Regions from separate parts of the Arthrobacter sp. P4_F10 genome, predicted to be linked through region 1. Evidence: riboswitches for the same ligand, from Rfam matches in the RefSeq annotation. Region 1 holds a riboswitch; each other region holds the start of a gene.
What was found. A riboswitch is a leader RNA that binds a small molecule or an ion and turns the genes downstream of it on or off. The one in region 1 is predicted to bind thiamine pyrophosphate.
Positions count from the first base shown of each region.

Region 2: it holds a riboswitch for thiamine pyrophosphate, as region 1 does, so the genes downstream of both, AC1DR1_RS14885 (ECF transporter S component) here and AC1DR1_RS15275 (bifunctional hydroxymethylpyrimidine kinase/phosphomethylpyrimidine kinase) in region 1, are expected to answer to the same signal.
Region 3: it holds a riboswitch for thiamine pyrophosphate, as region 1 does, so the genes downstream of both, thiO (glycine oxidase ThiO) here and AC1DR1_RS15275 (bifunctional hydroxymethylpyrimidine kinase/phosphomethylpyrimidine kinase) in region 1, are expected to answer to the same signal.
Region 4: it holds a riboswitch for thiamine pyrophosphate, as region 1 does, so the genes downstream of both, thiC (phosphomethylpyrimidine synthase ThiC) here and AC1DR1_RS15275 (bifunctional hydroxymethylpyrimidine kinase/phosphomethylpyrimidine kinase) in region 1, are expected to answer to the same signal.

Region 1 is NZ_JBFUJJ010000015.1:44,399-51,646, reverse strand. It holds gene obgE (GTPase ObgE) at 1-848, opposite strand, end outside; gene rpmA (50S ribosomal protein L27) at 966-1,229, opposite strand; gene rplU (50S ribosomal protein L21) at 1,292-1,600, opposite strand; gene AC1DR1_RS15275 (bifunctional hydroxymethylpyrimidine kinase/phosphomethylpyrimidine kinase) at 2,004-3,713, opposite strand; TPP riboswitch at 3,696-3,792, opposite strand; gene AC1DR1_RS15270 (Rne/Rng family ribonuclease) at 3,871-7,104, opposite strand.
Region 2 is NZ_JBFUJJ010000014.1:60,912-68,159, forward strand. It holds gene AC1DR1_RS14845 (Na+/H+ antiporter subunit A) at 1-517, shown strand, start outside; gene AC1DR1_RS14850 (Na(+)/H(+) antiporter subunit C) at 514-1,116, shown strand; gene AC1DR1_RS14855 (Na+/H+ antiporter subunit D) at 1,113-2,744, shown strand; gene AC1DR1_RS14860 (Na+/H+ antiporter subunit E) at 2,741-3,286, shown strand; gene AC1DR1_RS14865 (MrpF/PhaF family protein) at 3,283-3,561, shown strand; gene mnhG (monovalent cation/H(+) antiporter subunit G) at 3,551-3,952, shown strand; gene AC1DR1_RS14875 (DUF4235 domain-containing protein) at 4,041-4,304, opposite strand; gene AC1DR1_RS14880 (heme-degrading domain-containing protein) at 4,346-4,891, opposite strand; TPP riboswitch at 5,080-5,223, shown strand; gene AC1DR1_RS14885 (ECF transporter S component) at 5,290-5,937, shown strand; gene AC1DR1_RS14890 (ABC transporter ATP-binding protein) at 5,982-7,248, shown strand, end outside.
Region 3 is NZ_JBFUJJ010000002.1:430,489-437,736, forward strand. It holds gene moeB (molybdopterin-synthase adenylyltransferase MoeB) at 1-772, opposite strand, end outside; gene AC1DR1_RS04840 (TetR/AcrR family transcriptional regulator) at 910-1,575, shown strand; gene AC1DR1_RS04845 (DUF3107 domain-containing protein) at 1,637-1,861, shown strand; gene AC1DR1_RS04850 (hypothetical protein) at 1,982-2,284, shown strand; gene AC1DR1_RS04855 (4a-hydroxytetrahydrobiopterin dehydratase) at 2,315-2,986, opposite strand; gene AC1DR1_RS04860 (thiazole synthase) at 3,045-3,869, opposite strand; gene thiS (sulfur carrier protein ThiS) at 3,875-4,111, opposite strand; gene thiO (glycine oxidase ThiO) at 4,108-5,448, opposite strand; TPP riboswitch at 5,443-5,563, opposite strand; gene thiE (thiamine phosphate synthase) at 5,590-6,285, shown strand; gene AC1DR1_RS04880 (ferritin-like fold-containing protein) at 6,394-7,068, opposite strand; gene AC1DR1_RS04885 (RNB domain-containing ribonuclease) at 7,107-7,248, shown strand, end outside.
Region 4 is NZ_JBFUJJ010000002.1:20,514-27,761, forward strand. It holds gene AC1DR1_RS03035 (VOC family protein) at 1-847, opposite strand, end outside; gene AC1DR1_RS03040 (amidohydrolase family protein) at 930-2,012, opposite strand; gene AC1DR1_RS03045 (GNAT family N-acetyltransferase) at 2,009-2,515, opposite strand; TPP riboswitch at 2,590-2,698, shown strand; gene thiC (phosphomethylpyrimidine synthase ThiC) at 2,694-4,529, shown strand; gene AC1DR1_RS03055 (alpha/beta fold hydrolase) at 4,526-5,260, opposite strand; gene ffh (signal recognition particle protein) at 5,331-6,914, opposite strand; gene AC1DR1_RS03065 (glucose-6-phosphate dehydrogenase) at 7,067-7,248, shown strand, end outside.

The DNA of each region.
Region 1 (7,248 bases):
ACCACTTCGCCGTCGGACCCGCTGTAGCTCATGTCCACGGCGTACTTCTCCAGCTCGGCCTCGATGATGGCGAGGTCGGAGAGCGGATCGCGGTCCGATTCGAGCGTGCCGCAGTCCAGTACGTGCACGAGGGCTGCGCAGCGCTCGACGTGGCGCAGGAAGTGGTGGCCGAGGCCCTTGCCCTCGCTGGCGCCCTCGATCAGGCCGGGGACGTCGGCAATGGTGAAGCGGACCTCACCGGCCTGGACGACGCCCAGGTTCGGGATGAGGGTGGTGAAGGGGTAGTCGGCGATCTTGGGCCGCGCGGCCGACATGGCGGCGATCAGGCTGGACTTGCCGGCGGAGGGGAAGCCGACGAGGGCGATGTCAGCGATGGACTTCAGCTCCAGGACGACGTCGCTGGATTCACCCTCGATGCCGAGCAGCGCGAAGCCGGGCGCGCGGCGCTTCTGGGAGGACAGCGAGGCGTTGCCGAGGCCGCCAATGCCGCCGGCGGCGGCGATGTATTCGTCGCCTTCGCCCACGAGGTCGGCGAGGACCTCACCGGACTTGGACTTCACCACGGTACCTACGGGCACCGGAAGGATCAGGGTTTCGCCGTTCTTGCCGCCGCGCCAGTCGCCCATGCCGGGGCCGCCGTTGGTGGCGTGCCGGTGGGGTGCGTGGTGGTAGTCGAGCAAGGTGGTGGTCTGGAGATCGACGCGCAGGATGACGTCGCCGCCGTTGCCGCCGTTGCCGCCGTCGGGACCGCCGAGGGGCTTGAACTTCTCGCGGTGAACGGAGACACAGCCGTGGCCGCCGGTACCGCCGGATACGTGCAGTACTACCCGGTCTACAAAGCTCGCCACGTGGATCTCCTCAGTGCTGTTCCCCGGACCCACAAAGGGGCCCAAGATGATTGTAATGCGGTTAAAACACCGGTGGAGCGGACCTAATGGCCCGCCCCACCGATTTAGAACGTTTTGTTACTCTGCAGCTGCAGCAGCCACGATGTTCACAACGCGGCGACCACGGCGGGTGCCGAATTCGACAGCACCGGGGGTCAGGGCGAACAGGGTGTCGTCCCCGCCGCGGCCGACGCCGGCGCCCGGGTGGAAGTGGGTGCCGCGCTGGCGGACGATGATCTCGCCTGCGGAAACTACCTGGCCACCGAAGCGCTTGACGCCGAGGTACTGGGCGTTGGAGTCACGACCGTTGCGAGTGGAACTCGCGCCTTTTTTATGTGCCATTTGGAATGCCTGCCTTCAAAAAATTCTGGGGAATCTGCTGGAACCTGAACAGTAACGAAGAGTTACTTGATACCGGTGATCTTGACCTTGGTCAGTTCCTGACGGTGGCCCTGACGCTTCTTGTAACCGGTCTTGTTCTTGAACTTCTGGATGACGATCTTCGGACCACGAAGGTCTTCGAGGATCTCAGCCGTAACCGTTACCTTGGCCAGGTCCGCAGCAGCAGACGTGACTTTGTCACCGTCCACCAGGAGCAGTGCGGGCAACTCAAAGGTGCTGCCGGCTCCACCGGGGACGCGGTTCAGGGTAACGAAGTCTCCAACGGAAACCTTCTCTTGGCGGCCGCCTGCGCGGACAATCGCGTACACCACTGGGGAACTCACTTCTCTCGACGTTTATTACTAGATTTGCGTGCGGAACCTGGGGCCAAATTGTTTGGACCGGCTCACGCTGTGCCTCAACGCCGGTGGATTCCCCGGGGGAACCCATGAGCTATCCCCGGAACAAATCCACTTGGAATTCCAAGCAGGCTGTTCTCAGGGTCATAACCCAAGTGTTGGCGTAAGCACCGAAGATCTAGAATACGCTAATTTTGCCTTCGGCCGCAAATGAGGCTGGTTCCGGCTGGTAGTCCGTGATAGGCGCCACAACGTCTTGAAGCAAAGACCGTGTCAATGTTCTTGACCGTGATCTCGACCGTCTTGATGCTGTGCTGCCGCAACGACTTCCGGAACCGTGCCCCACCATCGTACCGGCTGTGCGGGCCAGGTCGTGTCAGGCGTACAGCCGCGGCGCGTCGAAGAAGGCCACTTCGTAGCCCGATGACTGCCGGAAAGCCAGGGCCATGGCCTCCCGCTCGCTCCCGGATGCCCGTCGGGCCGCCGTGTCCGTGTACGCGATGGCCTGCCGGGTCGCGGCGGCGAAGTCCTCATCGGCGTACGTCCGCAGCCAGTCGGCGTAGGGGTGTGCCACGGGGGCGCCGCCGGCAAGGAATTCCCGGTGCAGGGTGGCCCCGACCTCGGCGTAGAGCCAGAAGCATGGGAGCGCCGCCGCGACGAGGATCGCGTAGCTGCCGGCCACCGAGGCGGCCAGCAAGTGGTCCACGTACGACTTCGTCACCGGGCCCAGGTTGGGGGCAGTGGGGCGGGTGCTGAGCCAGGAACGGTGCAGCTCTGATTCGACCTCCAGGCAGGTCTGTGCGGAACGGGCCCAGAACAGCTGCTCCGCCTCGGTGGGGGCGATCGCGGCGGCACGGGCCAGGACCCGGGAGTAGCCGTTGAGGTAGATGGCGTCCTGGGCGAGGTAGTACGCGAACTCGTGCTCGGGCAAGGTCCCGTCGGCCAGCCCGCGGATGAAGTCCAGGGCGTAGATGGCGTCAAGATCGCCCGCGGCCCCTGCGCGCAAGGCAGCGGCGAACTCGCCCTCCGCCGGACCGTGGCCGTCGAGGCTGCCCTGGCCGCGTTGGTCGTCTTTGAGGGCGTGCACATCGCCAGTTTGCTGCATGTGGTGGAAGTGATGGACCGGACCGTTGCCGGAGCCGACGTCCAGGGCCGCGGCTTCGCGGAGCGCGCCCAGCAGCCACGGCTTGACCTCCCGCAACGCCGCTTCCCAGTCCCCCACCCGGGCCTGCACGGTGGCCATGGCCGAGGACAAGGAGCAGCCGGTGCCGTGGCTGTTGCGCGTGGCGATCCGCTCCCCCGGCACCACCACCGTTTCCCGGCCGAGCAGGCCCCCGGTGTTCACCAATGCATCCGGGCAGCCGGCGCCCGCGCCGTTCCCGCCCTCCGCGGCATCGCCGCCGTCGACGGGTCCGTCCCCGGGCTGGCCGCCCTGGGAGTGTCCGTCCTTGAGGTGCCCGCCTTTGACCAGCACGGTGGTGCCGGTCAGGGCCGCCAGTCGTTTGCCCTGCGCCAAGGCCTCAGCCCAGTCGGCCGCGGCGGGCTCTTTGAGCAGGATGGCGAGTTCGGCGAGGTTCGGCGTGATGAGGTCCGCCAGCGGCAGGAGGGCCTGCAGGGCGGCCTCGGCCGATTCCTGCAGGAGCCGGTCGCCGCTGGTGGCGACCATCACCGGGTCCAGGACGACGACGTCGGGGCGCACCTTTTCCAGCCAGCTGCGGACGGCGTCGATCACCGCGGCGTCGCCGAGCATGCCGATCTTGACGGCGTCGATGCCGATGTCGTCGCTGATGGCGTCCAGCTGGGCCGTGAGGAACGCGGCCGGGGGCACGTGGACGGCGCGCACGCCCTGGGTGTTTTGGGCCGTCAGGGCCGTGATGGCGGCCATGCCGTAGCCGCCGTTCGCTGCGATGCTCTTCAGGTCGGCCTGGATCCCGGCCCCGCCGGAGGGGTCGGAGCCGGCGATGGCCAGCACGCGGGGAATGCGCGGGGGTGCGGACGGGGTCGGCACGGACGGGGACGGCCCTGCCGGCTGACAATCGCTGGGCAGAAACTCGGACTGATTCGATCTCGCGGACAAGTCAGACATCCCTTCGCCGGTGCTAACCGGACAGGTTCAACGGGTCTGGATCTCAGCCGGCTGATGCGCGGCACCCCGTGTCAGTGTTCCAGCCTAGCCGTTGCCACCGGGCTGCCCCGTTAACGCAGGAGCGGGACCGGTCGGGGAAGCGATCAGTCGCGGCGGACTACAGCTCCGACGCCGGTACGCCCACGCCGAGAATGATCGGCTCGTTGCCGGCCGGGATGGACGCCGGCCTGGCCGCGGCGGGTGCCTTGGCCTCGTGAACCGATCCGGCCGCGGCCGGCCTAGTCGCCTCGCGATGCTCCACGGAGGTCTCGTTCGCAGCGCCCTGGGCGCGGCTGGCGCTCCGGTTGCGGCGCCCGCGGCGGCCACGAGCCGTGGTGTCCGCTGTCCGCGAAGCCGGTGCCTCCGCAGTGCGCACGGCTGCGGGTGCCTCGGTGGCCGCGGAGAGCGGGGCCTGGACGGCGTCCATCCCGGCCGGCTTGCCGGCCTCGGCGTCGCCCAGGTTGGCGAAGGCCTCGGTCAGCAGGTCCAGGGTCAGGGCCGGTTCCGGCGTGTCCTCGGCGTGCTCGACGAACGGCAGGGCCACCTGCTCACCGCCAAACGTCAGCACGGTCGCGGGACGTCCGGCTGCCTCTTCGGCGGCCGCGAGCTGCGTGACGGCGTCGACGGCGGCCTTGCGGGCCCCGGCGTCGCTGGCAGCGGCTGCCTCCCCGTCGTGCAGGTGCGCGGCGTGCGCCGCGGCGGCGATGTTGGCCAGCGCGGCCCGGGTGGCTTCAGCCTTCGCGTGGCGTTCGGCCTCGGTGGGCTCGGCGTGGACGGCTGCGGGTGCGGCCGGTGCCGTCTCCTGCCCTTGGCCTCCCCTGCCGCGGCGACGGCTCTTGCGCTCCGTGCGGGCAGCAGGCTGGGCCTCGGCGCGCGGCACATAGTGCTCCGCGGCAACCGTGTTTGCGCGGCGGTGTTCCACCGGCTCGTCGTGGGTGACGATGCCGCGGCCCGCGCAGGTTTCGCACTGTTCGCCGAAGACTTCCAGCAGCCCGGTGCCCATCCGCTTGCGGGTCATCTGCACGAGGCCCAGCGAGGTTACCTCCGCCACCTGGTGCTTGGTCCGGTCCCGGCCCAGGCACTCCACCATGCGGCGCAGCACGAGGTCGCGGTTGGATTCGAGCACCATGTCGATGAAGTCGATCACGATGATGCCGCCAATGTCGCGCAGGCGCAGCTGCCGGACGACTTCCTCGGCCGCTTCCAGGTTGTTCTTGGTGACGGTTTCCTCGAGGTTGCCGCCGGAGCCGGTGAACTTGCCGGTGTTGACGTCCACCACGGTCATGGCTTCGGTGCGGTCGATCACGAGGGAACCGCCGGAGGGCAGGAAGACCTTCCGGTCCAGGGCCTTGTGGATCTGCTCGTCGATGCGCCAGGCAGCGAAGATGTCCGTGTCCTTGGTCCACTTCTCGAGCCGGCCCACGAGGTCCGGTGCCACGTAGGTGACATAGGCCTCGATGGTGTCCCAGGCTTCCTCGCCGGAGACGATCAGCTTGGAGAAGTCCTCGTTGAAGACGTCGCGGACCACCTTGATGGTCAGGTCAGGTTCGCCGTAGAGCAGCTCGGGGGCGAGGATTTTGGTCGACGTCGACTGGCTCTCGATGCCCTCCCACTGCGCGCGGAGCCGGTTGATGTCGTGCGTCAGCTCTTCCTCGGAGGCACCCTCGGCCGCGGTGCGGACAATGACGCCCGCGTCCTCAGGCAGGCGGTCCTTGAGGATCCGCTTGAGGCGGTTGCGCTCGACGTCGGGCAGCTTGCGGGAGATGCCGGTCATGGAGCCGCCGGGCACGTACACAAGGTAGCGGCCGGGCAGCGAGATCTGGCTGGTGAGGCGGGCCCCCTTGTGGCCGACCGGGTCCTTGGTGACCTGGACCAGCACGGAGTCGCCGGACTTCAGCGCGTTCTCGATCCTGCGCTGTTTGCCTTCGAGGTTGACGGACTCCCAGTTCACTTCGCCGGCGTAGAGCACGGCGTTGCGGCCGCGGCCGATGTCCACGAATGCGGCTTCCATGGACGGCAGCACGTTCTGGACCTTGCCCAGGTAGACGTTGCCGATCAGGGAATCCTGCTGGGTCTTGGACACAAAGTGTTCGGCCAGGACGCCGTCTTCGAGGACCCCGATCTGGATTCTGTCGTCGCGCTGGCGGACGATCATCTGGCGGTCCACGGACTCGCGGCGGGCCAGGAACTCGGCCTCGGTGATGACGGTGCGGCGGCGGCCGGTGTCGCGGGATTCGCGGCGTCGCTGCTTCTTGGCTTCCAGGCGGGTGGAGCCCTTGACGGACGTGACGCGGTTGTTGACCGGCGCCTCGGCCATGGCCCGCGGCGCACGGACGCGGGTCACCGTGTTGGGCGGATCGTCGCCTTCCCCACCGGTCAGTTCCAGGTCCTGGTCGCCGCGGCGACGGCGGCGGCGGCGGCGCGACGTCACGCCATCCTCAAGGGTTGCCTCGGAACCTTCGTCGCCCTCGTCCTCGGCGCCTTCGGACTCGGTGTCGGACTCGGCGGACGTACGGGTGCGCCCGCGCCGGCCACGGCTGCGGCGTCGACGGCGGCTGCCGGCGTCCTCGTCCTCGTCGCCTTCTTCCTCCTCGGGCTCCGCTGCTGCTGCGGCAACGGGGACCGGGCGCACCACGGTGCTGAGGTCGGGGGCCTGGAAGATCACGGAAGTGAGGGCACCCGGTTCCATGAACAGCGACGTGGCCGGGCTTTCCTCGGGCAGGGCTTCCGGCTCTTCGGGCTGGGCCGCGGCGGGGGCTTGCGCAGGTTCGGCCGCCGTGGCGGCTTCTGCCGGCTCGGCTTCTTCGGCCGGGACCGCTGCTGCGGGTACGTCTTCGGCTTTCGGTGCGGCCTTGGCACGGCTGGCGCGGCGCCGGACCGGCTTCTCTGGGGCCGTCTCTGCGACCTTCTCTGTGGCCGTCTCCGTGACGGCGGCGTCGTCGGAAGCAGCGGCCGCCTCGGGAGCCTCTGCCGCGGCAGGCGCGTTGGCTTCGGGCTCTTCAGCGAAGGCAGGCAACGGTTCCGGGTCGGCAACAGGCTTGCGGGCACGGGTGCGCCGTGCGGGCGCCTTTACAGCAGTTTCGGGGGCAGCAGTTTCGGGTACGGCGGTTTCGGCGTCGGCTGCTTTGCGGCGCGCGGCGACGGGCTCATCCGAGCCGGCCGCTTCGGCCAGCACCGCGGCTTCAGCCACGGCCTCCGCGGCGGCCGCGGCGTTGACCTTTGCGACGGGCGCCTTCCGGCGGGTCCGGACGGCCCTCTTCGGCGCTGCCGGAGCTTCCGCTTCCGCAGTTGCTTCTGCTTCCCCGGCGGCTACTAGTTCTTCGTTACCGGCTACAACCTGGTCATTATCCATCTGTGGCGACACTCCTGCCCCTGATGCGCCGCCACATTCGGCGCCCGTTGGGGCAAATATGCGTCAACACCCGCAGGCATTGACAGAAGTCAATTGGATACCCTCAGGTTCGCACCGGCAGTGGGGTGCGGCAGCCCTGGAGGG
Region 2 (7,248 bases), on a different contig from region 1:
CTTCGAGGTGGTCACCCGCCTCATCTTCCACTCGATCATCGTGTTCTCCCTCTATCTGCTCCTCGCCGGCCACAACCTGCCCGGTGGTGGCTTCGCCGGTGGCCTCACCGCCGGCCTCGCCCTGACCATCCGCTACCTGGCAGGCGGCCGCTTCGAACTCCGCGAAGCCACGCCCGTCGGCGCCGGCACCCTGCTGGGGATCGGCCTGGCCACGGCGGCGGCCGCCGGAATGACTCCGCTGCTGCTGGGCGGCCAGGTGTTCCAGAGCGCCATCGTGGAGCTGTGGCTACCGGTCTTCGGTGACATCAAGTTCGTCACCTCGACCATCTTCGACATCGGTGTGTACATCGTGGTGGTCGGACTGGTCCTGGACGTGCTGCGCAGCCTCGGTGCGGAAATCGACGAGCACTTCGAAGAGCCCGCCGAGCCCTCCGAAGACGAGGACAGCGGCGGAGTCCCCGCCGGGGCCCCCGTCGAGGCCGACGACGCCGAAACCACTTCCAGGGGGAGAACATGAGCGTCAACCTGACCCTGCTGACGGTCATGGGCGCCCTCTACGCCTGCGGCATCTACCTGATCCTCGAACGCAGCCTCACCCGGGTCCTGCTGGGCCTCATGCTGCTGGCCAACGCCACCAACCTGCTGATCCTCGCCACCGGCGGCTACGCCGGGCTGGCGCCGATCTTCGACAAGGACACCCCGGCGGGGGACTACAACGACCCCCTGCCGCAGGCCCTGATCCTGACTTCGATCGTGATCTCCTTCGCCGTCACGGCGTTTATGCTGGGCATCATCTACCGCACCTGGGTCCTGGCCCGCCAGGATGAAATCCAGGACGACGCCGAGGACCGCCGCGTCGCAGAAACGCCCAGCTTCGATGCCGAGGACGACTCCGTGATCCCGGCCGAGACGTCAGAGTTCCCGCTGGCCATGGTCGGCTCCGACGGCGCCGGAACCATAGACAAGGCCACAGCCTCCGCTCCCGCTCCCGGCACAGGGGGCGGCACGGCCGCGGTCATGTCCGGTGACCGCCCCGTGCGGGCCGACAAGGCCGCCTCTGAAGAGCAGCCCGGTTCCCTGAACGTTGACCCCAGCCCGGAAGGAGGCGAAGAGTGAACATCACCAGCTTTGCCCCGCTCGCCGTCGTACTCCCCATCCTGGGCGCCGCCCTGACGTTCCTGCTCATCCATCACACCCGGGCCCAGCGCGCGATCAGCATCGCCGTCCTGACCCTGACCCTGCTGCTGGAGTGCTGGCTGCTGGCCTCCGTCTGGGAAGGCGGGACGGCCGCGGTGGACATCGGCGGCTGGCTGCCGCCCTGGGGCATCGTGCTGGTGGTGGACCAGTTCTCCTCGCTCATGCTCGTGGTGTCCTCGACCGTGAGCCTTGCGGTGCTGATCTACGCAACGGGACAGGGCATGGCCGACGGCGACCGCGACGCGCCGGTCTCGATCTTCCACCCGACCTACCTGATCCTCGTGGCCGGGGTGTCGAACGCCTTCCTCTCCGGAGACCTCTTCAACCTCTACGTCGGCTTTGAGATTCTGCTGACGGCCAGCTACGTGCTCATCACCCTCGGCGGCACGGGCCCGCGCATCCGGGCCGGCGTGACCTACGTGGTGGTTTCCGTCGTGTCCTCGGTACTGTTCCTGATCGCGATCGCCATGGTCTACGGCGCCACCGGAACCATCAATATGGCGGATCTCGCCATCAAGCTCGGGGACCTCGACCAAGGCACCCGGACGCTGCTGCACGTCATGCTGCTGGTGGCCTTCGGCATCAAGGCCGCCGTCTTCCCGCTGTCCTTCTGGCTCCCCGACTCCTACCCCACTGCACCGGCCCCCGTCACCGCGGTGTTTGCCGGGCTGCTGACCAAGGTGGGCGTGTATGCGATGGTCCGCACGGAGACGCTGCTTTTCCCGGGGGATGCGCTCAACGCCCCGCTCATGGTCGCGGCGCTGCTGACCATGGTGGTGGGTATCCTCGGCGCCCTGGCCCAAAGCGACATCAAGAGGCTCTTGTCCTTCACGCTGGTCAGCCACATTGGCTACATGGTGTTCGGCCTGGCCATGTCCACGGTGGCCGGCCTGGGCGCCGCGGTGTTCTACGTGGCCCACCACATCACCATCCAGACCAGCCTGTTCCTGGTGACCGGCCTGATTGAACGCCGCGGCGGCAGCTCATCCATGGACCGCGTGGCCGGGCTGGCCAAGCTCTCCCCGGTCTTGGGGGTCCTGTTCTTCATTCCCGCCATGAACCTGGCCGGAATCCCGCCGTTCTCGGGTTTCCTGGGCAAGCTGGGGCTGCTACAGGCAGGCGTCGAACTGGGCACACCGCTGGCCTACGCCCTGGTGATCGGTGGCGTGCTGACGAGCCTGCTGACCCTGCTGGCTATCGCGAGGGTCTGGAACCGGGCGTTCTGGCGCAAGCCCGAGGACGCTGAGCACCCCGATCCGGTGCTCCTGGCGGCACCGGCCGACTCCGCCACCGGGGACCGGGCCGGGAGGACGAACGTGACCCTGCTGCCCCGCACCATGGTGGGCTCCACCCTGGGCCTGGTGGTCTTTGGCGTGGCCCTGACCGTCTTCGCCGGGCCGCTGTTCAGGGTGGCCGACCAGTCCGCCGAGGAGATGCTGGACAGGTCCTCCTATATCCAGGCCGTGCTTGGCGAGGACGCGCCGGTGCCGCCGGTGCCTCCGGCGGCCCAGCCCGGGCAGGGCGAGTTGCAGGGTGGCGGCAAATGAACCGGAAAAGGATCTCGCTGCGCCAGGAACTGCCGCTGCTGGTGTGGCTCGTTTTTGTCTGGGGCGCGCTGTGGCAGAACTTCAGCCCGGGCAATCTCCTCTTCGGGGCCCTCATCGCCGTGCTTGTGGCGCGCATCTTCTATCTGCCCCCCGTGGAGCTCGGCGGCCGCTTCAACGTGCTCCGCGCCGTGCCCTTCGCCCTCATCTTCCTCGGAAAGGTCGTCGCGGCAAGCTTCCAGGTCCTGTACCTCGCCGTGGTCCGCGGCCCCAACGTGGTCAGCGCCATTGTCGCCGTGCCGCTTCGGAGCCATTCCGACCTCCTGGTCACTGCCACCGGGCATGTGATCTCGCTGATTCCGGGATCCCTCGTGGTGGAGGTGGACAGGTCAACGTCCACGCTCTACATCCACGGCATCAACGTCCGCAATGCCGAGGACGCGGCCAAGCTGCGCAAGGAGGTCCGGGACACCGAGGCCGGGCTGATCAGGATCATGGGGACCAAAGACGAACTGTCCGCCCTCACACAGGAGATCGCCGCATGATGCAGACCGTCCTGACGGTGACCGCCGTCGTACTTTCCCTGGCCGCCGCGGGGGCGATCGTCCGGATCGGGCGGGGCCCCTCGCTGCTGGACCGGGTTCTCGCCGCCGACGTGCTGCTGGCCATTTTCGGGGCGGCCCTGTGCATCGACATGGCCGTCAACCGGCACCTCAACAACCTGATGCTGCTCGTTGCGATTTCCCTCATCGGGTTCGTCGGCTCGGTCACTGTGGCCCGGTTCGTGGCTGAGAGAAGGGAGAGCGTCCGTGAATCCTGAAACAGTGATCGATGCCGTCTCCGCCGTGTTCATGGTGACCGGCGCGCTCATGTCACTCGGCGCCGCGATCGGGCTGTTGCGGTTCCCGGACCTCATGAGCAGGATGCACGCCGCCACCAAGCCGCAGGTCCTCGGCCTGTTCCTGCTGTTGGCGGCGCTTGGCCTGCAGATGCGCAGCTGGTGGGTGTGGCCCGTCCTGGTGGTGGCCTGGCTCTTCCAGCTGCTCACCGTCCCCGTGTCGGCCCACATGGTGGGCCGGGCCGGCTACCGGACCAAGCACCTGCATCCGGAGCTGCTGAGCTCCGACGAGCTCGAGGCCGTAGTTCAACAGGCAGCGGGCCAGCAGGCGGCCAAACACGGAGTGGACGACGACGACGAAGCCGGCCGCTGAGCCCGTTCGGTGACCGGCGCGGCAGCCCGGCACATCGACCGACGCTTCGACCGACGCTTCGACCGGCGCCGCCGCTAGTCGAGTCCGGTCAGACGATGTCCTGGGTCTTGGCGAAGCGGGTGATCGCGCGCTGGGTGCCGCGGTTGGCGAGCACCTGGATGATGGCGCTGACCGATGCGGAGATCAGGGCGAACGTCAGGGCCGAGCGCAGCGTGGTGGGGACGTCGTCGTCGTGGCCCTTGGGCGGCTTGTTGCCCGTGGACTTTTCCCAGATGGTGTCCACCAGCTTGGTGCCGGCAAAGCCGGCCAGGAGGCTGATGCCGGTGCCGAGCAGCTTGATGATGATGTTCATTCTTCGGTCTCCTTGGGACGGGAACTGGGTCTCTCCCTAGCCTAGCGTTCCGGTGTGAGGACCATCCGCAGGGCCTCGACCACGAGTTCGTGGTCCGCCTTCTGGGGCAGGCCGGAGACGGTGACGACGGCGACGGCGCCCGTGCCGCGCACGTAAATGGGGAACGCCCCGCCGTGGGCGGCGAACTCCGTCTGGTCCCACCAGGCGTTGTCCTCGATCATTCCGCCGGCAGCGCGGGCCCGGAGGCCCACCAGCAGGGACGGGACCTCGTACCGCATGGCGGTCCGCTTCTTGGCGTTGATCCAGCGCTCATTGTCCGGCGTGGCACCGTCCAGCGCTGCGTGGAAGAGCACCTGCTCGCCCTTGGTGATGTCGACCGCGATGGGCAGCGAGCGTTGCCTGCCCAGCTCGACAAGGAGGAGCCCGAGGTCCAGGGCGTCGTCCTTGCTGAACGACGCGAACTGGAGCGCGTCCATCTCGGCCAGTACCCGGCCGATGAGCACCGCCAGGGATCCCTGCGGCTGCGGCTCCCTCGAGTCAGGGTCGTATTCCCCGGAGGGATCTTGTGTGGCTGGTGTCTGCGTCAAAATAATCCAGCTTTCCGGTGGGTGACGAGGCCGCCCGCTGGCGGGTCCGGGTGTCCGACACGTCGACTCTACCAAGCGGGGCGTTCCCGGCCGCGGAGACCTGCTTTGCCCCGTCCCGGATTGTGACGGCACACCACTGAAAACCCGGCCCTCCGGGTGTAAACTGAGCCAGCCCACAAGGGCGAAACAATTTACGACAGGGGAGCGCCGCCGTCGGGCATCACCGGAAAAATCCGGGGAAACCTTAGGTGGGCGCTGAGAGTGCGGGCAGCCGCAGACCCTCGAACCTGATCCGGTTAGTACCGGCGCAAGGGAGTCGAGTTCTCAGGGTGCGCGGAGGGCGGCGGAAGCCGAAGCCGGCCGGAGCACCCTCCCCTCCTGTTCCTCAGGAGGACGACATGACAGATATTTCAGCACAGCATGGTTCCGCCAGCCCATCATCGGCCCGGCGCAACTACACCTGGCGTGTGGTGGACATTGTGGTGGCCGCGTTGATCGCCGTTGCCGGCGGCGTCATCTTCTGGGCCTGGTCCCAGGGCGCGAACCTCATTTCGGTCCCGGTCAACGCGCTCTACCCGCCGCTCAGCGGACTCTACGCCGGCGGCTGGATGATCCCGGCGGTGCTGGGCATGCTCATCATCCGCAAGCCGGGCGCAGCGCTCTTCTGCGAAACCGTCGCGGCCACGGGCGAGCTCATCATGGGCTCGCAGTACGGCACCACGGTGCTGATCTCCGGCATCCTGCAGGGCCTCGGCGCGGAACTGGTCTTCGCGGCCTTCCTCTATAAGAAGTTCAACCTGCCGGTGTCCCTGCTCGCCGGAGCCGGCGCGGGCCTGTTCTGCGGCCTCAACGATTCCTTCCTGCCGTGGGGCTGGAACATCGCCTACGCAGCCGGGGACAAGCTCGCCTACATCGCCTTCACCACAATCTCCGGCGCAGTGATTGCCGGCGGACTGTCCTGGCTCGCCACCCGCGGCCTGGCCAAGACCGGAGTGCTGGGCTCCTTTGCCTCCCGCAAGGCCGCCACGGAGCCTGTTTTCTCCTGATCGCTTCTCCAGAACCCTCTTATCCTGAACTCTGCAGAGCACCCATGAGATCTTCAACAGGCGTCCGGCCGGCCGCCGTCACGGCCCGCGGCTGGGGCTGGCGGCACGCCGGAAGGCCCCGGCCCGCCGTCAGCGGCCTTGAGCTGGACATCCGGCCGGGGGAGCGCGTGCTCCTGCTGGGCCCCTCCGGCGCCGGCAAATCGACGCTGCTCCACGCCCTGGCCGGCGTGCTGGGCGACGGCGCGGCCGGCGCCTCGGGGCCGGCCGGCGACTCCGAAGACTCAGACGAGACCGGAAGCCTGCTGATCGACGGTGCCCCGCCACGGGCGCAGCGCGGCCGCGCCGGGCTTGTGCAGCAGGACCCGGAAACCCAGGTGGTGCTTTCCCGCCTCGGCGACGACGTCGCCTTCGGTGCGGAGAACCTCGCCGTCCCGGCGGCGGAGATCTGGCCGCGCGTGCGCGAGGCACTCGACGACGTCGGGCTGGGCCGGCTGCCGCTGGACCACCCGACGTCGGCACTCTCCGGCGGACAAAAGCAACGGCTGGCGCTCGCCGGGATCCTTGCGATGCGGCCGGGGCTGCTGCTGCTCGACGAGCCGACCGCCAACCTCGACCCCGCCGGCGTCCTGGAGGTCCGCGACGCTGTGGGCCGCTGCCTGGACAAGACCGGCGCCACCCTGGTGGTCGTGGAGCACCGGGTGGGGGTCTGGAAAGACCTGGTGGACAGGATCGTGGTGCTGCAGCCCGGGTCCGCCACGGACTCCGCCGTGCTGATTGACGGACCGCCGGACCGGGTCCTGGCCGAGGCGCGGGACATGCTCATCGGTGCGGGCGTCTGGGTGCCGGGCTACGTCCCGGCGACGCGGTTGCGGCTGCCGGCACGGGACGCAGGTCAGCTCCTGCTCGCGGCCGACGGGCTCGCGGTGTCACGCGAGCGGCCGCGGCGGGCCGGGCTGCGCGACGGCTTCCGCACGATCGCGCCGCGTCCGGTCCAGTCCGGAGTTTCCGTCCAGGTCCACGCCGGCGAGGCCCTGACCATCACGGGACCGAACGGCGCGGGGAAGTCCACCCTGGCGCTGACGCTGGCCGGGCTCCTGCGGCCCGTTGCCGGAACGGTCTCGGCCGCGCCGAAGCTCAGCGGTGATGCCGGAACCGATCCGTACCGGTGGAAGGCCCAGCAGCTGATCGCCAGGATAGGCACCGTGTTCCAGGAACCCGAGCACCAGTTCGTCACCGGCAAGGTCCTGGACGAGCTCATGTTCGGCCCCCGCCACCTCGGCTACGGCGCAGACCGCGTGGACGAGCTGCTGG
Region 3 (7,248 bases), on a different contig from region 1:
GCGCGTCGTAAAGCGCCAGCCGGCCCAGCAGGGACCGGCCGACGCCGGTGATCAGCTTGACGGCCTCGGTCACCATCAGCGCTCCGACGGCGGCGCACAGCATGCCGAACACGCCGCCTTCGCCGCAGGACGGGACCGATCCAGCCGGCGGCGCCTCCGGGTAGAGGTCCCGGTAGGTGGGCCCGAACTGCTCCCAAAAGACGCTGACCTGGCCGTCGAAGCGGAAGATCGATCCCCAAATGTAGGGCTTGCCGAGGATGGCGGCGGCGTCGTTGACGAGGTAGCGGGTGGCAAAGTTATCGGCGCCGTCGAGGATGAGGTCGTAGCCGGCAAAGAGTTCCAGTGCGTTGGATGCGTCGAGACGGACGTTGTGGAGCCGGACATCCACGAGTGGGTTCAGGGCGGCGATGGCATCGCGGGCGGACTCGATTTTGGGCCGGCCCACATCCGCGACGCCGTGGATGATCTGGCGCTGGAGGTTGCTGAGGTCGACGTCGTCGTCATCGACAATCCCGAGGGTGCCGACCCCGGCGGCGGCGAGATAGAGCAGGGCGGGGGAGCCGAGGCCGCCGGCCCCGATGACGAGAACTTTCGCGTTCTTGAGGCGCCGCTGGCCGATCGCGCCGATCTCCGGAATGATCAGGTGGCGCGAGTAGCGTTCCACCTCGTCGGGGCTGAGGTCCCCTGCCGGAGCAACCAGCGGTCCGGGCCGCGGGTCCAGCTGCGGCCGGGGGGTTGCGGGGGCACCGGAAGCGGTGAACTTGGAAGCCATACTTCAATCTATGCCCCAAGATACCGCCAGGTCATATTACCCGCGCGTAAGGTGTAATTGAGTGCAAGGTAGTTCAGTACAAGTGCAGTTGAGTGCGATTGCGCGCAATTGGGGTGAAAAGGGAAAGAAGGCCGACAGTGGTTCATCAGGCACCGGCGGAGCGGGACGAGAACGGCAAGCCGCCGGCCGGACAGACGCGGAGCGGACAGCGTTCGGCCCGCCTCCCCCGTGACGAACGCCGGGCGCAGCTGCTGGCGGCTGCGCAGGAAGTCTTCGTCGCGAACGGCTACCACGGCGCCGCCATGGATGAGATCGCCGAGACCGCCCATGTCAGCAAGCCAGTGCTGTACCAGCACTTCCCTTCCAAGCGCGACCTCTACCTCGCATTGCTGGACAGCCACCTCAGCAAGCTCATCGATCTGCTGCTTGGCGCCCTGAATTCCACCACAGACAATGACGAACGCGTCCAGGCGGTCATGCGCGCCTACTTCCGCTTCATCGCCCACGACGACCAGGCGCACCGGCTCGTCTTCGAATCGGACCTGATTAACGATCCCGACGTCAGTGCACGGCTGGAAACGTTCAACAAGACCTTTGCCGACGCCGTCGCGCGCGTCATCGCCGAGGACACGAAACTGCCCGACCTCGAAGCCCAACTGCTGGGCCGCGGGCTCGCCGGAATGGCCCACGTGAGCGCCCGGTACTGGCTGGAAACGGACGGGAACCTGGACCTCGATGTTGCCAGCGACCTCATCTACCGTTTAGCTTGGCGCGGAATCTCCCGCTTCCCCAAAGAGACCTAGACTACAAATAGAGATTGACCTTAGACATTCTTTGGACGTTGATTGGCTGGGAGGCCTTGCTGTGGAAGTAAAGATTGGTATTCAGAACATTGGCCGCGAACTTGTCCTCGAATCGACCCAGGACGCCGACACCGTCGCCAAGGTAGTCGCCGAGGCGATCGCCAAGGGCGGCGAACTGCGGCTGAAGGACGACAAGGGCCGCCTGGTGATCGTCCCCGCCAATGTCCTGGGCTACGTGGAAATCGGAGCAGAAGAGGCCCGCCGCGTCGGCTTCGGCGCTCTCTAGCCCCGCCGTCCGAGCGGCCGCCGTCGGAGCAGCTTCCCGGCTGAATCCTTCGGTACCGCTTCGCTTTCTTCACTACCGTTTACTCACTGTCGTTTTCTTCACAAGCGTGAGGTGTCCTGAATGCTTTCTCTGATTGTGGTTGCCATGGTGACCGTTGCTGCGGGCTTCGTGGTGTGGGCTAACGACAAGCGGCACACGAAATACGGCGTCAGCGTCCCAGCCGGAGTCGCTGCGACCGTCGGCATGCTGAGCTGGATCATCTTCATTGCCGCCGGGCTCGGGTACCAGCCGGGCCTGACCTGGATCCCGTGGATCCTGCCGATGGTCCTGGGCACTGCGGCCTCGATCGCGGCCGTGGTGTACCTCGGCAAGACCCGGACCCGGCAGGACACCGAGCGGCTCACAACCATCCTGAAGCTCTGACCGGGCATTACCCCGTCAAGGGGGGCTGCCCTACGCCGGCAGGTCCGGCCCGTGGCCGTCTTCGGTGCACAGGCACAGACGGTTTCCCTGCGCATCCGTGACCACCACCCAGTTGGGTGCGTGGTCACGGTTCATTGAGGCCCCGGTAGCCGCGGTCTTCTCCAGTACGGAGCCGGACTCGGCCTTGCTCCGGTGGATGTCCAGGTGGATGCGGTTGGCGTTCGGGGTGGAGGTTTCCTGGAACCAGAGCGAGGGGCCGCGGCCGTAGGGGTCGGTGAGATCCCCGAACCTGCCCTTGCGGTAACCGAGGGCGACCCGCCAGAGCTCCGAAATCCCGGCGGGATTGTCCGAATCGATGGCCACTTCCACCGTCCGGTACAGCCCCGGTTGCGCGGTGGCAGCGACTGCGGCGGCCGCCACGCTGGCCGCCGTCGCCGCTTTGACGTCCCTCGGCGTCACCTCGGTGCCGGCGTCATGGGAACTGTAGCGAAGAAAGACCCGGTTGTAGCGCCAGTCCAGGTCCGGGTGGTGGTTCTGCTCTTCGGCGAGGCGCCCGACGGCGGTGATCAGCTCCAGTGCCGCGGCCGCCGTCGGCGCCTTGTACACGGTCACCAGCCCGCCGAGGCGGTACCGCCAGTCCGGCAAGCCCGCCAGCGCTTCGTCGAGCTGGGGGCGGGTGAGGATGTCGTCCGTGGCTGCCATGACAGTCTCCTTGACTGGTTGACCGACAAGACTGGCGGCCTACCGGGAGCGGCCGGACTCAGAGGAATTCGGCCCGGCCTTCCATCGCCGAGGACGCCAGCGCGTGCTCGCGGCGCGGGATCCTGCCAGCCTTTTTTGCCAGCCTACCGGCGATGACGGCGTGTTTGAAGGCCTCCCCCATGAGCACGGGATTCTGCGCCCGGGTCACGGCCGTGGCCAGCAGCACGGCGTCGCAGCCGATTTCCATCGCCAGGGCCGCGTCCGAGGCCGTGCCGATCCCGGCATCCAGCACCACGGGCACGGACGCGCGCGAGACGATCAGCTCGATGTTGTGCGGGTTCAGGATGCCCAGACCGGTGCCGATCGGGGCGCCCAGCGGCATCACGGCCGTCGCGCCGAGGTTTTCGAGCCGGAGGGCAAGCACGGGGTCGTCGTTGGTGTAGGCGAAGACCTTGAAGCCGCGGGCCACGAGCTGTTCGGTGGCGTCCACGAGTTCGACTGCGTCCGGCAGCAGGGTGTGCTCGTCGGCAATGACTTCGAGCTTGACCCAGTCCGTTTCCAGGGCCTCCCGGGCCAGCTCGGCGGTGAGGACAGCATCCTTGGCGGTGAAACAGCCGGCCGTGTTGGGCAGCACCCGGATCTGCTGGTCCTCGAGCAGCTGGAACAGCGAGCCCGTCTCGGCCGGCGAATAGCGGCGCATCGCCACCGTGGTCAGTTCGGTCCCGGAGGCCACGAGCGCGGCCCCCAGCCCGTCCAGGCTCGGCGCACCGCCGGTACCCATGATGAGGCGGGAGCTGAGCTCCACGCCGTCGACCACGAACGGGTCGGCCACCGCCCCGGTCACCGGTACGGCCGGTGTTCCTGCCAACGTCGTCTCGTTCATGCTGGTCATCCTCCCTGGACTGCCGTGACAAGTTCGACGTCGTCGCCGTCGGCGAGCGCCGTGGCGTGCCACTGGCTGCGCGGCACCACTTCGGCGTTGCGGGCCACGGCGACACCGAGTTTGCCCCCGTCTGCAGCCCGGCCGTCGGGGCCGATGCTGCGGCCCGTGAGCTGGCTGACGAGTGTGCTGACGGAGGCGCCGTCGGCGACGCTCCGCTCCGTTCCGTTCAGTCTGATGTTCATGCTGCTTCCTTGTTGGGGCTGTCTCCGGACGTATCCGGGATGCGGGAAAAACGGTCGGGGCGGAACCCGGCCCAGCGCGGGTCCGGCGTCCCGTCCATGAGTTGCCGGCATACGGCGGCAGCGGCGGGGGTCAGCAGGACGCCGTGCCGGAAGAAACCTGTGGCGATGATCAGTCCCGGGACGTCCCCGCCGCCCGGGCGCGCGACCCGCCCCAGCAACGGGGCGTTGTCCGGGGTGCCGGGCCGGGCCCGGGCCGTGGCTTCCAGCAGCTCCAGCTCGGCGACCGCGGGCACCAGCTGCTGGGCGTCCCGCAGCAGCTGGTAGATGCCGCCGGCAGATACGGCATGCGGATTCGACGGTCCGTCCTCGCGCTGGGTGGCTCCGATCACCACGGTGCCGTCCTGGCGGGGAACGATGTACACCGGAACCCCGCGCACCATGCCCCGCACGGTTGCGGTGAGCAGCGGCTGAAGATGCGGGGGCACGCGAAGGCGCAGGATGTCGCCGTAGACGGGCCGCAGCGGCAGCGCCAGTCCGGCGGGCAGCTCCTCGAGCCCGGCGGCGCCGAGCCCGTTGGCGACGACGGTTTCTGCGGCCCGCACGAAACCGCCACCCGCCAGCCGTACGCCCGCAACCTGTCCGTCCTGCCACAGCAGGCCCGCCGCGCGCCGCCGGATCAAACTCCCGCCCTCCGTGCCGAGCACGCCGGCGAGCCGGGCGATCAGGAGGCGGGGGTCCACCTGGTGATCGGCCGGGATGTCGAAGGCGCACGAGATGCCGGGACTCAGCAGCGGCTCCCGGCTCCGCGCCTCGCGCACTGTCACCGGTTCGACGGTGAGGCCGCAGGCCTGCTGGACTTCCCTCAGGTCCGCGAGCGCGCGCCGGTCCGCCGCGTCGGCCCCGACGGCCAGGGTCGGCGTCGTCAGGTAGCCGGTACCGGCCCGGCATTCCGTGCCCCCGGCACCGGCGTCCATCCCCGCACCGGCGTCGACTTCGGCAGCGAATCCGGGCCACAGCCCGGAGGACTCAAGCATCAGCTCCAGGAGCTGCTCCTCCTGGTAGTGCAGCTCGCTCACGGGGGCCAGCATGCCGGCCGCGGCCCAGCTGGCTCCGCTGCCGGGAGCATCATCGATCAGCACCACGGACCGGCCCGCGCGGCTGGCCTCGAACGCGATGCCGTGGCCGATCACGCCGCCGCCGATCACGGCAACGTCTGCGGTGATGTCTGTGGTGATGCCTTCGGCGCTGATGTCCCCTGCGGTACCGGGCCCGGCGTCACAAACTCTGGAAGCGGCGTCATTTGCGGCTTCGGCTGCGCGGCCGGCTCGTGAGCCCATAAAAAAATTCCTTCCCTACGCCGGTACTAGCCGGATCAGGTCAAGCGGTCGGCTCTGACGCCCTCTCAGCCGTGCAGCGGCGACATGGCTGCTGCGGGCTCCCGCGGTATGCGCCCAGTTTAGAGGAACTAGGCTGGTGCCATGAGCCAGGACCCCCTCCACACCACCGCCCGCCTCTACCTCTGCACCGACGCCCGCAGGGACCGCGGCGACTTCGAGGACTTCGTTGACGCCGCCTTCGCAGGCGGCGTTGACATCATCCAGCTGCGCGACAAATCGCTCGAGGCGGCGGAGGAACTCGAACTCCTGGAGGTCCTTCACGCGGCAGCACAGCGCCACGGACGGCTGTGGGCCGTCAATGACCGGGCTGACATCGCCTCCTTGTCCGGGGCGCCGGTGTTCCATATCGGCCAAAAGGACATTTCGTTCGACGCCGCCCGCGGCTTCCTGGGCAAGGATGCCGTGATCGGCCTGTCCACCCACAGCCCGAAACAGGTGGACGCCGCCATTGCCGCCTCACCAGGCCGTAAAGGACTCGACTATTTCTGTGTGGGACCCGTGTGGGCGACGCCCACCAAGCCGGGACGCGCCGCCGTCGGCCTCGACCTGGTGCGCTACGCCGCCCAGGCAATCGGCCGGGCGGAAGCGGACGGCACCGGCAAAGTCGACGGGGTCGTGCCGTGGTTCGCGATCGGCGGGGTCGACCTCAGCAACGTCGAGCAGGTAGTCCAGGCCGGCGCCCGGCGGATCGTGGTGGTCCGGGCGATCACCGACGCCGCTGATCCGGCCCACGCCGCGGGTGCACTGCTGGCGGCGCTGGACGCTGCGGAATCCTAGGCAGGTTCCCCGGCCCGCAAGCCCGCCGGCGTTCCGGGCCGCGGCCACCCTGGCCGGCAACCAGGCCTGCACCCTCGCCGGCAACGCGGCTCGCGCTCGGTACTGGACCTACCCGGCCAGCCCCAGCCCTGCCATCCTGCGCGCATGGTTCGCTGCGAGTTCGGCCGTCAGGCCGCTGACCAGCTCCCTGGCGTCGGCGTCGTCCAGCCCCGAGAGCCCGGCGAGGAACTCGTGCTCAAGGCTGACCCGCTGGGCGTGGGTCAGGACCTCACCCAGCAGGCGCCTGGCCCACAGCGCCAGGCGCGACGCGAGCCGGGGGTCATCGGCGAGGGCCGCCTTGAGACGCTCCTGCAGCACGGCCGTAGACTCGCCCGTGGAGCGGACCTGCCCGATCAGCTCCCGGGTCCCGGCGTCGACGTACCGGCCGACGGCGCTGTAAAAGTCAGCGGAGACCGTGTCGATCACGTAGGCCTTCATGAGCGCCTCGTACCAGTCCGCCGGGCGCGTGCGCTCGTGGAAGTGGTCCACTGAGGGCTGGAACGGCAGCATGGCAGCCTCCGTGTCCAGGCCCATGTGCTCGAGCCGGGCGCGGACGAGTTCGTAGTGCTGGAACTCGTCCACGGCCATCCTGCCCAGCACTGCACGGTCATGCAGCGTGGGCGAATACCGGGCGCTCGAGGACAGCCGTTCGAAGGCAGAAAGCTCGCCGTACGCCATGACTCCCAGCAGATCCGCCAGGAAGCTGTTGTAGAGGGCAGGATCGTCCGCAGTTGCGCTCATCATCCAAGACTAATAGCGGAAATCGGGCTACCCTGATTTTCGTGTCCCATCATCGCCTGACCCCCAGTGTCCACGAGCAGCAGAACCAGCTTGCCGGGGCTCTCAAGGCGCTGCGCACCACGCTGGAACTTCCCGGTCCGTTCCCCGAGAACGTGTTGCGCGACGCGGAGGCGGCTGTGGCCG
Region 4 (7,248 bases), on a different contig from region 1:
GCCACGGGTCCTCGAAGCGCAGCTCGGCGCCGGTGTGGTGCGAATCGACGCCGGCGACCTTAAGCCGGTCGGCCAGGCCTGCGACGTCGTCACCGGACGGCACTTCGATGAGGACTTCACCCAGGCCCAACGTGTCGCGCCGGGGACCCGCGCCGCGGCTGTTCCAGACGTTCATGGCCATGTGGTGGTGGTAGCCGCCGGCAGAGACGAACAGTGCCTGGCCGTGCCAGCCCGCGGTCTTCTCGAATCCGAGGGTGCCGACGTAGAACTCTTGCGCGGAATGAACGTCGCCCACTTGCAGGTGGACGTGCCCGACGCCGGCGGCGGCCTCGCGCTGGCCGGTCACGGATTCTTCGGTCAGGAACTGCTGCAGGTAACGCTGCGGCGGCAGGGCCAGGCTGTCCATGACGACGTTCTTGCCCTCCCACGACCAGGCTTCCCGCGGCCGGTCCCAGTACAGCTCGATGCCGTTGCCCTCGGGGTCGTTGAAGTAGAACGCCTCGCTGACAAGGTGGTCCGCGCTGCCCGTGAAGGACTGGGGCTCATACTGGGCCGCGGTGGCCACGGTAGCCGCCAGGGAGTGCTGGTCCTCGAAGAGCAGGGCGGTGTGGAAGAGCCCGGCCTCGCCGCGGGAGGGAATGTTCAGGCCGGGGGCGGGCGCCAGGTGGACCAGCGGCTTGCGCTTGCGTCCGAGGTAGAGGCCGCCGTCCTGTTCGGCCACAATTTCCAGGCCGAGGGCCCGCTGGTAGTAATCGGTCATGAGCTTCATGTCGCCGACCTTGAGCATCACGGTGCCCATGCTGAGTTCGGCCGGAAGGAGATCCTGGGTGCTGGATTCTTGGGTCATCGAAACGCTCCGGTGTCTTGCGGCCACCGGGTATCGGCGACCTTTCGTATAGGGTAAAATTACTTGAAGCTTCAATTTATTCCTAACGGATGAAGTGCCCCCTCAGCACAATGTGCTGTAGGCCCGCGAGGGTGCCGAGGTGCTGCCGGGGGTCTTCGGCGCATACCAGGACGTCGGCGCTGGCCCCTTCGGCGATGCCGTCCGCGCCGAGCCACGTCCTCGCGGACCAGGCCGCCGCGTCGAGGGCGGCTGCTGCGGGCAGGCCGGCGGCGTGCAGGGCATGGATCTCGTCCACGATCCGGCCGTGCCTGATCACGCTGCCGGCGTCGGTGCCGGCATAGATGGCCACCCCGGCCTCGTAGGCTTCGAGGACCCGTTCAGCCCGCCGTTCCCACAGCGAGCGCATGTGGGCGGCGTAGCGGGGGAACTTGGCCTCCGCCCGCGTGGCGATGTCCGGGAACGTGGCGATGTTGATCAGAGTGGGCACGATCGGGACGCCTTGGTCGAGGAAGCGCGGCAAGTGCCGGGGCAGCAGCCCGGTGCCGTGCTCGATGCAGTCGATCCCGGCGTCGAGCATGTCATCCAGGGTGTCTTCGGCGAAGCAGTGCGCGGTGACCCGGGCCCCTTCATCGTGGGCGGCCTGGACGGCGTCCTTGACCGTCCGGGCGGGAAAGCTGGCCGCCAGGTCGCCGGCGTCGCGGTCGATCCAGTCCCCCACGAGCTTGACCCAGCCGTCGCCCGCGCGGGCCTGCTTCCGCACCGCCTCTACGAGATCCTCCGGCTGGACCTCGATGGCCAGGCCCGGCAGGTAGCGCCGGGTCCTGCCGAGGTGCCGGCCGGAGCGGATGATCCGGGGAAGGTCCGCCCGCTGCTGGAGCCAGCGGGTGTCGTGGACCGCGCCGGCATCTCGGACCAGCAGCGTCCCGGCGTCCCGGTCCGCCAGGGCCTGGGATTCGGCGGTGTCCTCGGAAACGTCCCCGCCCGGGCCCAGGCCGATGTGGCAGTGTGCGTCCACGAACCCGGGAATGACCCAGCCGTCCAGCACGGTCTCCGGCGCGGCTGCCGGGCGGCGGAAGGTCAGCAGTCCGTCCACCGACCAAAGTCCGCGGCGTTCCTGGTCCGCGGCCGTGAGGATGGGGCCGCTGAATTCGATGATGCCGGTCATGGCCTAAGCCTAATCCGCATGACAACCCGCCGGCCCAGATCATCCAGCCCCAGCTGCGCTTCGTGCACCCGCAGGGCAGCCAACGCCTGGCCCGGCTGGGCGAATTCCTCGAAACCGCAGCTCGCGTAAAACGGCCCATTGAACGGAATGTCCGCGAAGGTGCTAAGCGTCATCGATAAACAGCCACGACTCCGGGCCGCATCGATGGCCGCCTCCACCACGGACCGGCCGATCCCCCGCCCGCCGAAGTCCGGCTGCACGGAGAGTTGCTCCAGGTGGGCCTGGCCGCCGAGTTCGTCAACGCGGGCAAATCCTACGGGCGGGTTTCCGGCGACAAGTATGAAGCGCGGCTCGACCGGCGTCGTCAACGCCGGAGCCGGGAGCGCCTGGTCCCCCGGCTCCGCTTCGAGGATGCGGTCTGCTGCGGCCTCGAGAACCGGCAGCGCCGGAAGGTCTTCCGGCGTCGCCGTCCTGATCCGGGCCGCGGCCCCGGGCACAGTCACAATGCCAAGCTAACACCGCGGTCCGCCGGCCGCGTCATACTCCACAGCCGTCGACAGGCACGTGGTAGCTTCGTCTACGACCACACGGGTGCCCCCTGCAGGGGCTGAGATCGGGCTGACGCAGCCTGCGACCGTTGAACCTGTCCGGGTAATGCCGGCGAAGGAAGTGAGTATTTTCGTGAATACCCAATTGACCCAGCACAGCCCTGCCCAAATCGAGCCCGTCCAAATTGAGTCAGCCCAAAATGAGCCTGCAGCCGCCACGCAGTCGCTGAAGTCCCACTCGCTGGCCTTCACCACGGACCCGGACCATGGCATCCGCGTCCCGGTGACCGAGATTGCCCTGGAACCCTCACCGGGCGGCGTCGGGAACGCACCCTTCCGGGTCTACCGCACCGCCGGCCCCGGCAGCGATCCGGTCCGCGGGCTGGAGCCCTTCCGGGCATCCTGGATTGAGGCCAGGGCGGACACCGAAACCTACGCCGGCCGGGAACGGGAGCTGCTCGACGACGGCAAGTCGGCGGTGCGCCGGGGTGCGGCGTCGGCCGAGTGGCGGGGCGGCCGGCCGGTGCCGCGGCGCGCCGTTGAGGGCAAGACCGTCACGCAGATGCGCTACGCCCGGGACGGTGTCATCACACAGGAAATGCGGTTCGTCGCGCTGCGGGAGAACTGCGATGTGGAGCTGGTCCGCAGCGAGGTGGCCGCGGGGCGGGCGATCATTCCCAACAACGTCAACCACCCCGAATCCGAGCCGATGATCATCGGCAAGGCGTTCCTGGTGAAAATCAACGCCAATATCGGCAACTCCGCCGTGACCAGTTCCATCGCCGAGGAGGTGGACAAACTCCAGTGGGCCACCCAGTGGGGCGCGGACACGGTCATGGACCTCTCCACCGGGGACGACATCCACACGACACGCGAATGGATCATCCGCAACTCCCCCGTCCCCATCGGCACGGTCCCGATCTACCAGGCGCTGGAGAAGGTCAACGGTGAGGCGAATGCCCTGACCTGGGAGATCTTCCGGGACACCGTGATCGAGCAGTGCGAGCAGGGCGTGGACTACATGACCATCCACGCCGGGGTGCTGCTGCGCTACGTGCCCCTGACAGCCAACCGGGTCACCGGCATCGTCTCCCGCGGCGGCTCCATCATGGCCGGCTGGTGCCTGGCGCACCACCAGGAGAACTTCCTCTACACCCACTTCGACGAGCTGTGCGAGATCTTCGCGAAGTACGACGTCGCGTTCTCCCTGGGTGACGGGCTGCGGCCCGGCGCGACGGCGGATGCCAACGACGCGGCGCAGTTCGCCGAGCTGGACACGCTGGCCGAGCTCACGCAGCGGGCCTGGGAGTTCGATGTGCAGGTCATGGTGGAGGGCCCGGGACATGTGCCCTTCCACCTCGTCCGGGAAAACGTGGAGCGCCAGCAGGAACTCTGCAAGGGCGCCCCGTTCTATACGCTCGGGCCGCTGGTCACCGATATCGCACCGGGGTATGACCACATCACCTCGGCGATCGGCGCCACGGAGATTGCCCGCTTCGGCACCGCCATGCTCTGCTACGTGACACCCAAGGAACACCTCGGGCTGCCGAACAAGGACGACGTGAAGACGGGCGTGATCACCTACAAGATCGCGGCCCACGCCGCCGACCTCGCCAAGGGCCACCCCGGCGCCCACGAACGCGACGATGCCCTGTCCAAGGCGCGGTTTGAGTTCCGCTGGCGGGACCAGTTCGCGCTGTCCCTGGACCCGGTGACGGCGGAGGCCTTCCACGATGAGACGCTTCCCGCGGAGCCGGCCAAGACAGCCCACTTCTGCTCGATGTGCGGTCCCAAGTTCTGCTCGATGCGGATCAGCCAGGACATCCGGGACGAATACGGTTCAGCTGATTCGCAGGCGGCCCTGGCGCAGATGGCGGCCGGAATGCAGGCGAAGAGCAATGAGTTCCTCGCCTCGGGCGGCAAGGTCTACCTGCCGGAACCGGCCGTAGGCGAACCTGCAGCCTCCTAGGACGCCCGGGCGTGCTGGTGCCGGCTAACCTCGGCGATGTACGAGCGGATGGCCCGGTCCCCCTCGGCTGAATCCTGGGGCCGGTGCCCTCCCGGCGCCGTGCGGTGCAGGGCGCCGGTCTCGCGCAGGTAGCCGGCGATTTCCTCATACAGCGGTTCCCAGCCTCCGGTCAGGACCAGCGTCGGCACGCCCGGCACGATCTGCAGCGGGGCTTCCCACGGCGGCGCCTGCAGGCGGAGCCGGCGCGCCGCCCGGAGGGCCTCCGGCGTCGTGGCCCCCGGGGCGTCGGCCGCAAACGCGCGGCGGATGAACTCCCGCTGGAAGTCGTCGTCGCTGAGGTTGTGCCGGACGTCGAAGAGCGGCTGCATGAGCGCCCGGTGCGCAGCGGTGGCGGGAAGCTCCGCGGTCAGGGACAGGCAGGCCGGTTCCACCAGGGTGAGCGACTGGACGAGGTCGGGCCGCTCGACGGCAGCCATCATCGCGGCGATCGCGCCCTGCGAATGGGCCACCACATGGCCGCCGGCCTCGCCGCGGCCGTCGTCTGCCAGCGACGCGAGCACAATTGCGGCGTCGGCGGCGAAGTTGGATTCGAGGGGTTCCGCGACGGCGTCAAACCCGTGCCGCCGCAGGAACAGGGCGTCGTAGTCCAGCGCCATTCCGTGCTGCTTTGGCCACGCGGCGGCACCGAAGCTGCCATCCCCGTGGACGAAGACTACGCGCTGCTTGAACATTGTCTAACCCTATGGCACTTCAGTGCTGATGCCGCCGGCGACACAGTCCCGGCGGCATTAGCAGCTGCGGCTACTTGCTGCCGCCGAGGAACTTGTCGAAGCCCTTGGGCAAATTCAGCTGGGACGGATCGAAGTCGCCGCCCTGCTGGCCGAACGATGCCCCGGTGGGCAGGGCCTTGGAGCCGGCGGCACGCCGGACCTCGGCGTCGCGCAGTTCCTGCGCTGCCTTGGCCGGGTTGCCGGAGCGGGCCTTCTTCTTGGGCGCGGGCTTGGCTCCCTTGCGCGCCCCGCCGCCCATGCCGGGCATCCCCGGCATTCCGGGCATCCCGCCGCCGGCGGCCATCTTCTTCATCATCTTCTGGGCCTGGGCAAAGCGCTCCAGCAGTCCGTTGACCTCGGAGACGTGCACGCCGGAACCGCGGGCAATGCGGGCCCGGCGGGAGCCGTTGATGATCTTCGGAGCAACGCGCTCGTGCGGGGTCATGGACCGGACAATGGCCTCAACACGGTCGATCTCGCGCTCGTCGAACTGCTCCAGCTGCTGGCGGATGTTCTGCGCGCCCGGCATCATCATGAGCATTTTCTTCATGGAGCCCATGTTGCGGATCTGCTGCATCTGGGCGAGGAAGTCATCCAGGGTGAAGTCTTCCTGGTCGGCGAACTTCTTCGCCATCCGGGCGGCTTCATCCTTGTCCCAGGACTTCTCGGCCTGCTCGATCAGGGTGAGGACGTCACCCATGTCGAGAATGCGCGAGGCCATGCGGTCCGGGTGGAAGAGCTCGAAGTCGTCCACGCCTTCGCCGGTGGACGCGAACATGACCGGCTTGCCGGTGACCGATGCGACGGAGAGCGCGGCACCGCCGCGGGCGTCGCCGTCGAGCTTGGAGAGCACGATGCCGGTGAAGTTGACGCCCTCGTCGAAGGCCACGGCCGTGTTGACGGCGTCCTGGCCGATCATGGAGTCGATCACGAACAGGACTTCGTTCGGGACGATCGCGCGGCGGATCTGGCGCGCCTGCTCCATCATGTCGGCGTCGACGCCGAGACGGCCGGCGGTGTCCACGATCACGACGTCGTGGAGGGTGCGCTTGGCTTCCTCGACGCCGTCACGGGCGACGGCGACCGGGTCGCCGGCAGGGTGGTCCAGCTCGGTGGACGTGGCGCCTGGGTGCGGGGCGAAAACGGGCACGCCGGCGCGCTGGCCGACCACCTGCAGCTGGGTGACGGCGTTGGGGCGCTGGAGGTCGCAGGCCACCAGCATGGGGCTGTGGCCCTGGGACTTGAGCCACTTGGCGAGCTTGCCGGCCAGGGTGGTCTTGCCGGCGCCCTGCAGGCCGGCCAGCATGATGATGGTGGGTCCGGTCTTGGCGAGGCGGATCCGGCGGGTCTCGCCGCCGAGGATCTCCACGAGCTCCTCGTTGACGATCTTGACGATCTGCTGGCTCGGGTTCAGCGCCCCGGAAACCTCGGCGCCGAGGGCACGCTCGCGCACGCGGCCGGTGAACTCCCGGACCACGGGCACGGCGACATCGGCGTCCAGGAGGGCACGCCGGATCTCGCGGACTGTGGCGTCAACGTCCGCCTCGGTCAGGCGGCCTTTGCCACGCAGATTCTTGAAGGTTGCTGTCAACCGGTCAGAGAGTGAATTGAACACGCGCCGTGCACTTCTTTCAGTGGATCTACAGGTGGCGGCCGGTGCGGCACGCCAGCGTCGCGACTGGTGTTCGCCTGGACGAACCGCCTCGACAACAGGACTCGACTATCTAGGGTACCAAGATGCGCCTTCAAGATGGCATGCTGGCTTAGGTGACCAGCCAAACAACTGTAAAAACCCTGCTCATCCTGGGCGCCTCAGGCGATCTGACGGGCAGGCTCCTGTTGCCAGGGCTGGCCCGCCTGGTGGCCCGGGGCCGCGCCGACGGCCTCACCCTGGCCGGAGCGGGATCGGACCCCTGGACGCCGGAGCAGTGGCTGGGCCGGATCGAGGA